One region of the Pseudarthrobacter sp. LMD1-1-1.1 genome, then DNA from elsewhere that is predicted to be linked to it. Evidence: predicted binding sites of a transcription regulator. Region 1 holds the regulator's gene; the other holds the start of a gene.
What was found. The regulator Rex, encoded in region 1, represses fermentation and respiration genes when NADH is low (regulators of the CRP and FNR family bind a similar motif). The targets are predictions, from matches to a motif close to CTTGTGAANNNNTTCACAAG.
Positions count from the first base shown of each region.

Region 2: the regulator Rex is predicted to act here: its motif matches at 1,490-1,509, upstream of benA (benzoate 1,2-dioxygenase large subunit).

Region 1 covers NZ_JBEGHP010000001.1:128,795-133,019, reverse strand. Annotated here, with positions in the region: gene MRBLMD1_RS00635 (hypothetical protein) at 1-738, shown strand, start outside; gene MRBLMD1_RS00630 (redox-sensing transcriptional repressor Rex) at 810-1,514, opposite strand; gene MRBLMD1_RS00625 (glutaredoxin family protein) at 1,525-1,779, opposite strand; gene MRBLMD1_RS00620 (HAD family hydrolase) at 1,858-2,676, shown strand; gene MRBLMD1_RS00615 (30S ribosomal protein bS22) at 2,781-2,879, opposite strand; gene MRBLMD1_RS00610 (helix-turn-helix domain-containing protein) at 3,031-3,243, opposite strand; gene MRBLMD1_RS00605 (3-deoxy-7-phosphoheptulonate synthase) at 3,398-4,225, opposite strand, start outside.
Region 2 covers NZ_JBEGHP010000024.1:394,961-399,185, reverse strand. Annotated here, with positions in the region: gene MRBLMD1_RS18265 (benzoate/H(+) symporter BenE family transporter) at 1-301, opposite strand, end outside; gene catA (catechol 1,2-dioxygenase) at 393-1,274, opposite strand; gene benA (benzoate 1,2-dioxygenase large subunit) at 1,604-2,989, shown strand; gene benB (benzoate 1,2-dioxygenase small subunit) at 3,025-3,561, shown strand; gene benC (benzoate 1,2-dioxygenase electron transfer component BenC) at 3,686-4,225, shown strand, end outside.

The sequences.
Region 1 (4,225 bases):
CCCGGACCACAGCAGCCCCGCTACGGCCAGAACGCGCCGCAGTATGGCCAGAACGCTCCCCAGTACGGGCAGAACCAGCCCCAGTACGGTTCCCAACCGCCCGCAGCGCCGCAGTACGGGCAAAACGCGCCGCAGTACGGTTCCCCGTACGGGCAGAACGCTCCGCAGGCCCCGGGCTACGGCCAGAATGCACCCCAGTACGGGCAGTCGCCGTATGGCCAGTCCCCTTACGGCCAGTACCCCTCGGAGCAGCCGCAGCCGGCCGGCAGCAACGGCGTCCCCCAGCTGGTGAACATCGCGTTCTGGCTGCTGATCGCGGCCACCGCGATCTATGTCATCTCCATCCTCGTCAACCTCACCCAGCTGGATGCCCCGCAGTTCCGGCAGGAATTTGAACAGCAGGTCCGGGCCAGCGGGGCGGACATCACCTACGACGACATCAAGCCCTTCATCGCCGGCTCCCTGGTGGTCTTTGGCATCATCGGCGCCGCCCTCTACCTGCTGGTGGCCTTCTTCATCCGCAAGGGCAAGAACTGGGCCCGCATCCTGGGAACCGTCTTTGCTGCACTGTCGGTCTTCGGCCTGTTCGGAATCCCCTCCTTTGCAACGATCGGGACCGTCCTGGGGATCGCCGCCATCGTCCTGCTCTACCTCCCTGCCGCTGCCCCCTACTTCCGGAAGCAGCAGCCCTTCGCCAACCCGTATTCCGGTGGCTTCGGCAACCCTTACGGGCGCTGACCACCAACCACAGAACGCAGCGGCGGCCCGGGATGTCCAGCATCCCGGGCCGCCGCCTTTAAACCGTGCCCCTAGGCTGTCTGCCCCGGCGCCTGCGCCCGCTGGGCGTGGTAGGCCAGGATCTGCAGCTCCGTGGCCATGTCCACCTTGCGGAGGTTGACCCCTTCCGGAACCTGGAGCATTACCGGTGCGAAGCTGAGCACGCTGTGCACGCCCGCCGCCACCACCCGGTCGCAGATGCCCTGCGCCACCGCCGCAGGAAGCGCCAGCACCACCATGTTGGCCCCGGTGCGGTGGAGGACGGTCTCAAGGTCCGCGACGTCGCTGACCCGCAGCCATCCCACCTCGTTGCCCACCACCATCTGGTCCGCGTCGAAGATGGCCACCACATCGAAGCCACGCGATTCAAAGCCGCCGTAGCGTGCCAGCGCCTTGCCCAGGTTTCCGGCTCCGACGATGGCCACTTTCCAGTCATGCGTGAGCCCCAGGGCCGCGGCAATGTGGCGGCTGAGGTACTGGACCTCGTACCCCACTCCCCTGGTGCCGTAGGACCCCACGTGGGACAGGTCCTTGCGCAGCGTTGAGGAACTGACGCCGGAGGCTTCCGCCAAAGAGTCAGAGGAGACGCGCTCAACACCCTCGGCCAGCAGCGTGTTCAGGGCCCGGAGGTACAGGGTCAACCGGGCCACGGCAGCAGGGGGAATTTGCTTTGCCGGTGCACCCGCGGCATCCGGGACGCCCGGGACAGGCTGGGACGTTGAATCCAAGGACGTCACTCGCATCCCCCTAATTGGCCATGGCGCGCTGCAGGACGCGTTCCAGCCGGGCTTCGTCGATCTTCCAGAAGTCGCGCTGCACCCCGTCAACCAGGACCACGGGGATCTCTTCGGCGTAACGCTCCCGCAGTTCGGGCTGGTTGTCCACCAGCTCTTCGCTCCAGGTAAGGCCCAACGAGGCAGTGACCCGGCCGACGGCGTCGCGCGCCTCCTCGCAAAGGTGGCAGTCAGCTTTGGTGACCAGGACGACGCGGGGGGTAGCCATGGCTTAACGGTATCGCCGTTCGCGCCGTGCGGGTGACGCCGACGGCGGCCAGCGGGTGGATTGACTAGACTCAAGTCCATGCCCGAGGAGAAATACGTCGCCGTCGTCACGCGGCCGGTTGCTGCGCCGCAGCCCGGTGAAGCGGCGTTTTTCGATGTGGACAATACTTTGATGCGCGGCGCCAGCCTCTTCCACGTGGCGCGGAAGATGCACCAGCGCGGCGCGTTCACCCTGGCCCAGGCGGCCGGATTCGCGTGGAAGCAGTTCAAGTTCGTGGCGCGCGGTGAGAATATCGACGACGTCCATGCGGTCCGTGATTCGGCCCTGACGCTGGCCGCCGGCATCACCGTTGACGACATCAAGGCCCTCGGCGAAGAAGTCTACGACGAGATGATCGCATCGCGGATCTGGCCCGGCGCCAAGGCGTTGGCGGAACAGCACCTGCGGGTGGGCCGCCGCGTCTGGCTGGTGACGGCCACCCCCATCGAAGTGGCAACAGTCATCTCCACCCGGCTGGGGCTGACCGGAGCGCTCGGGACAGTAGGTGAGGTGTCGGACGGCATGTACACCGGGCGCCTGGTGGGGGACATCCTGCACGGCTCGGCCAAAGCCGTAGCGGTCCAGGGAATTGCGGACCAGGAGGGCCTGGACCTCAAACGCTGCTGGGCGTACAGCGATTCCTACAACGACGTGCCGCTGCTGTCACTGGTGGGACACCCCGTGGCCATCAACCCGGACGCCAAGCTTCGCCGGCACGCCCGGGACCGGAACTGGCCCGTTTATGACTTCCGCGCGGGCCGCCGCGCTGCCACGCTGGGCCTCAAGGCAGCAACCTTCGGCGGCGCTGTCTACGGCCTCTGGAAGGGCTTCGCCCGCATCCGCGGTCCCCGGGCATAAACCACCCTGCCGCAGCCAAAAGCCTGCAGTCTAAACCCTGAAGACAAAAAAATGCCCGCCGCCTTTGGAAGGCGACGGGCATTTCCACGCTGTTCGAAGTATCTCTACTTCTTGTTGCGGCGCTGGTGACGGGTCTTGCGAAGCAACTTGCGGTGCTTCTTCTTGGCCATACGCTTGCGACGCTTCTTGATAACTGAACCCACGAAAGTTCCTTACAAACTAGATGCAGTACCTGCCTGATGGGGAATGTCCGCGGACAAAGCTACGAACTGAACAACTGACAGATTCTTACAATGACGTAAAACGTTCCTTAACAGGGTACCGCTTATCGGGGGCGGCTCGGGACAGGCCGCCTCAGGCGGTCTCGGTGTGGCCGTCCACAACAGCACCTTTGAGGTACTGTTCGACGGCGTTTTCGGGGACACGGTAGGAGCGGCCGAAGCGCACCGCGGGCATTTCGCCTGAGTGAACCAGGCGGTAAACAGTCATTTTGGAGACGCGCATGACCTCGGCCACTTCAGCCACGGTCAGGAACTTCGCGTTGGAGAAGTTCTGTTCTGCCGACATTTCCCTATTTTCCTTTGCTGACGGATGGACAACAGTGACCCCAGGTACGTGCCAATGCGGTGTTCCGATGCTGAGCCATCCACCAACCACCTAAACAGATACTCTAGATGTTCATGTGGCAGATGTGAAAGTAGTGTTTCCCCTATTTCGCCCCCTAATTCGAGGCCCGGCGTTTCCGTGCCGACGCCGCCAGCTGCTCCAGGACTGACGCGGAAACATCCCAGTCCATGCAGGCGTCGGTAACGCTCTGGCCGTAGACCAGTTCCGCCCGTCCCGCGGCGTGTTCCGCAACGTCAAGGTTCTGGGCGCCGCCCACCAGGAAGCTTTCCAGCATCACACCGGCCACTGCCCGGGCCGCTGCGCCGCCTTCCTCAAGCTGGGCACCGATCTCCAGCGCCACCTCAGCCTGCCGGTGGTGGCTCTTGCCGCTGTTGGCGTGGCTCGCATCAACGATCAGGCGGGGGTTGAGCCCCTTGCCCGCCAGTTCGGTGGAGGCGCGTTCCACATCGGCCGCCGAGTAGTTGGGGCCCTTCCGGCCGCCGCGGAGGATGACGTGGGTGTCGGGGTTTCCTGCCGTTGCCACCAGCGCGGCCCGGCCTTCGCCGTCGATCCCCAGGAAGGCCTGGGCCGCCGCGGCGGCACCGCAGGCATCGATGGCAACCTGCAGGCCGCCGTCGGTCCCGTTCTTGAAGCCAATGGGCATGGAGAGCCCGGAAGCCAGCTGGCGGTGGATCTGGCTCTCGGTGGTGCGGGCACCGATGGCTCCCCAGGAGATCAGGTCCGCCATGTACTGCGGGCTGATCGGCTCCAGGAATTCAGTGGCGGTGGGCAGGCCCAGCGCCGTGACCTGCTGCAGGAATTGCCTGGCGGTGCGCAGGCCGGTCACCATGTCATGGCTGCCGTCCAGCCGCGGATCGTTGATCAGGCCCTTCCAGCCCACCGTGGTGCGCGGCTTCTCGAAGTAGGTCCGCATGACGATCAG
Region 2 (4,225 bases), on a different contig from region 1:
TGAGCGACATCAGCAGCGTGGCCGCCCCGCCGGAAAAGAGGATGCCAAAAACCCAGGACGACAGCTGGCCCTGGGTCAGGCCGCCGGCCGTCCCCACGGCCAGGGTGACGGCGATGGGTCCGGACGCCGCGAAAATGAGCCCGATGGCCCCGTTGGAGACATAGGACAGTTCCAGGTCGCGAAGAATCCGGCGGGGACCCGCGGGCCGGACCCCCGGGCGTTCCAGCAGGGGTTCCGGCGCCGGCGCCGGCGGGGCTGACCCGACGGATGTGGCGGCCGGGTCGGGGCGGGGATGGCTCATCGGAACTCCTGGCTGGCGCGGAAAAACCGGAGGCGCTCCGAAGCATCAGCTCCGGAGCGCCTCCGTGCGGGGGTGTCTCCCAGTTTGCGTGCTACTTCTTCTGGCCCTGCTTTGCCAGGACGTAGTCATAAACTACTTCCTCGCCCTTGCCGTCGGTACGGGGGCGCGGGTCCAGCATCAGTTCAGGCTTCACTGCCGAGGCGATGTCGTCCGAGTTGTGGGGATCGCCGGGGAAGTACAGCTGCTGCGTGACCGGCTCGTAGCCCGGCGCGGACACCTTGATGTGGATGTGCGCGGGACGCCAGGCGTGCCAGCCCGCGGCGTTGATCAGCTGCCCGCAGGCGCCGTCCGTAGGGATCTGGTAGGGCGCCGGACGCATGGTGTTGATCTCGAACCGGCCGGCGTCTGAGGCCTTGACGGTTGCCCGGAAGAGCCACTCGGGCATGCCCGGGGCGTACTGGGAGTAGAAGCCGGCGGCGTCCGCGTGCCAGATCTCCACCTGGGCACCCTGGATGGGGTTGCCGTCGGTGTCGGTGAACTGGCCGGTGCACCGCAGCGGGGTGCCCTCTTCGTCGTCGCGCATTTCCACGGTGGCGGGCGTCTGGAGTTCCGGAGAGCCGGGAACGTAGTAGGGACCCTCGATGGTGCCGACGGTGCCGGGACGGTCCTGGGAGTTCACGTCCTCAACGGTGTGTTCCAGCCAGACGTCGAGGAACAGCGGCCATTCACCGTCCGTGCCCACCTTGATCAGCCAGGCTTTGAGGGCGTTGTATTCCTCGTAGGTGACCTGGTGCTCGACGACGATGTCGTTGGCGGCCTTGATCAGTGCGCCGGCCAGCAGGCTCACCCGTTCCTTGGATACATCCACCCGCGAGAGCTTGCCTGACGCGGCGAACCGTTCGGTTGCCTTGGAGCCTGCTTCGACGGCGGTGCCTTCGTTTTCCGTGCGGCTGTCCGTTGGGGTTTGGGTCATGACGATGTCCACCTTCTTCATTGAATGGGACAGGAAGGGCTCCTGCTCCCCACGCGTCCTGCGGGGCGGGACGTTCCACCTGCCCTGCTCGGCATCGCGTGATCTTGGTCTCAAGCGTAGGCCCGGAGATAAGGACGTTACAAATATCAACTAGGCGTCTTTTGAGTCATTATCAGTACATAAAGACACCCTTGGTAGAACCTAGGTATTTACCTGATGTGAGGCCAATCACGAGCGGCAAGAATTGCTGGACAACGTCCGCCGCCGAAGCCTCTTCCCGAGTGGACCTCCGCCCATCCGTCCAGCAATCTCCAATGAAGGAGCACGCCATGACCGAGAACCTGATCCATGCCCGCGAGGTCCTTGCCGACGCCGTGATCGACGACCGCGAGAACGGCGTCATTCGGGCCAAGCGCGAGATCTTCACCGACCAGGAGATCTTCGAACTCGAGATGAAGCACATCTTCGAAGGCAACTGGGTGTACCTCGCCCACGAGTCGCAGATCCCAAACGTGGGGGACTACTTCACCACCTATATCGGCCGCACCCCCGTGATGATCACCCGGGACAAGGACGGGAAGCTGAACTGCCTGGTCAACGCCTGTTCGCACCGCGGCGCCATGCTGTGCCGCCGCAAGACGGACAACCGCACCACCTTCACCTGCCCGTTCCACGGCTGGACCTTCAAGAACTCCGGCGAGCTGCTGAAGGTCAAGGACTCCCGGAACGCCGGCTACCCCGAGACCTTCAACAAGGAAGGCTCACACGACCTCACCAAGGTGGCCCGCTTTGAGTCCTACCGCGGCTTCCTGTTCGGCTCGCTGAAGGCCGACGTGCTCCCGCTCGAGGAACACCTCGGGGACGCCACCAAGGTCATCGACTCCATCGTTGACCAGTCACCCGAAGGCCTGGAAGTGCTGCGCGGCTCCTCCACCTACACCTATGACGGCAACTGGAAGGTCCAGGCCGAGAACGGCGCCGACGGCTACCACGTCACGGCCGTGCACTGGAACTACGCGGCCACCACCGCCCGCCGCAGCGCCGGAGACTCCGCCAACAAGACCAAGGCCATGGACGCCGGCAAGTGGGGCAAGGTCAAGGGCGGCTTCTACTCCTACGACCACGGCCACCTGCTGCTGTGGCAGGAATGGACCAACCCGCAGGACCGTCCGCTCTGGGACCGCCGCGACGAGCTCGTGGCCAAGTACGGCGAGGAGATGGCCAACTTCATGATCAACATCTCCCGCAACCTCTGCCTGTACCCGAACGTCTACATCATGGACCAGTTCTCCTCGCAGATCCGCCACTTCCGGCCGATCTCCGCGGACCAGACCGAGGTGACCATCTACTGCATCGCCCCCAAGGGCGAGTCCCAGGAGAACCGTTCAAAGCGCATCCGCCAGTACGAGGACTTCTTCAACGCCACGGGCATGGCCACGCCGGACGACCTGGAGGAATTCCGCTCCTGCAACAAGACCTACTGGGCCACCAGCGCACCGTGGAACGACATGACCCGCGGCTCCACCCACGAGATCGCCGGACCGGATGAGCAGGCGCAGGCCCTGGGCATGAACCGGGTGATCGCCTCCGGCGTGCGCACCGAAGATGAGGGGCTCTACCCCATCCAGCACGGGTACTGGAAGGAAGTCATGGACCGGGCGCTGGCGGAGGAAGAGGAGCGTTCCGCCCTGGAATCCGTTCCCGTCACCGCCTGAGAGAGCCCGCCGGAACCACAGAGAGCGCAGAACCCATGACCAACCTGACCCACACCGCCCCGGTCCTGAAGACCGCGGAGGAAATCGCAACCCTCGAAACCGTCCGGGCGTTCCTCTACCGGGAAGCCCGCCTGCTGGATGACCGCCAGTTCGACGAATGGCTGGAGTGCTACCACCCGGACTCCGAATTCTGGATGCCGGCCTGGGACGTGGACGACCAGCTGACGCAGGACCCCCAGAACGAGATCTCCCTGATCTACTACGACAACCGCGGCGGCATCGAGGACCGGGTGTTCCGGATCAAGACCGACAGGTCATCGGCCACCTCCCTCCCGGAGCCGCGCACCGGCCACAACATCACGGACGTCGAGGTGCTGTCGAACGACGGCGGCACGGTGGAGGTGCGCTTCAACTGGTTCACCCTCTACTTCCGCTACAACACCACGGACACCTACTTCGGCACCAGCTACTACACCCTGGACCTCTCCGGCCCGCAGCCGGTGATCCTGAAGAAGAAAGTGGTCCTGAAGAACGACTACATCCACCACGTGGTGGACGTCTACATGATCTGACCTGCCCCAAGCCGGCGCCCGGTATGTACGGGCGCCGCACGGCAGGTCCCACCCCTGTGCCCGCCGGGCACGCCCCAACTTTTCCCCGGACGCGACGACGCGCCCGCCCAGTCAGGAGGACCCCATGGGCCACAAAGTAGCCCTCAGCTTCGAAGACGGCGTCACCAAAGTCATCAAGGTCGGCGACTATGAGACCGTCATGGACGCGGCCTACAAGGCGCGCATCAACATTCCCTCGGACTGCCGCGACGGCGCCTGCGGCACCTGCAAGGCGTTCTGCGATTCCGGCTCCTTCGACCCGGGCGACTTCATCGACGACGCCATGACCGAGGAGGAGCTCGAAAAGGGCTACCTGCTCACCTGCCAGGCCGTCCCGGAGTCCGACCTGGCCATCCAGATCCCGGCTACGTCCGAGTCGGCCAAGACGGCGGCCGCCACCTTCAGCTCCACCATCAAGGAGCTCAACCGGCACACGGACACCACGGTCTCTTTCACCCTTGATGTGGACAACCGCGACGCGCTCGCCTTCCTCCCCGGGCAGTACGTCAACCTCAAGGTTCCCGGCACCGACGCCGAGCGCTCCTACTCCTTCAGCAGCGGCCCCGAGGTCCAGGACGCGTCCTTCATGGTCCGCGTGACCCCGCAGGGCGCCATGTCCGAGTAC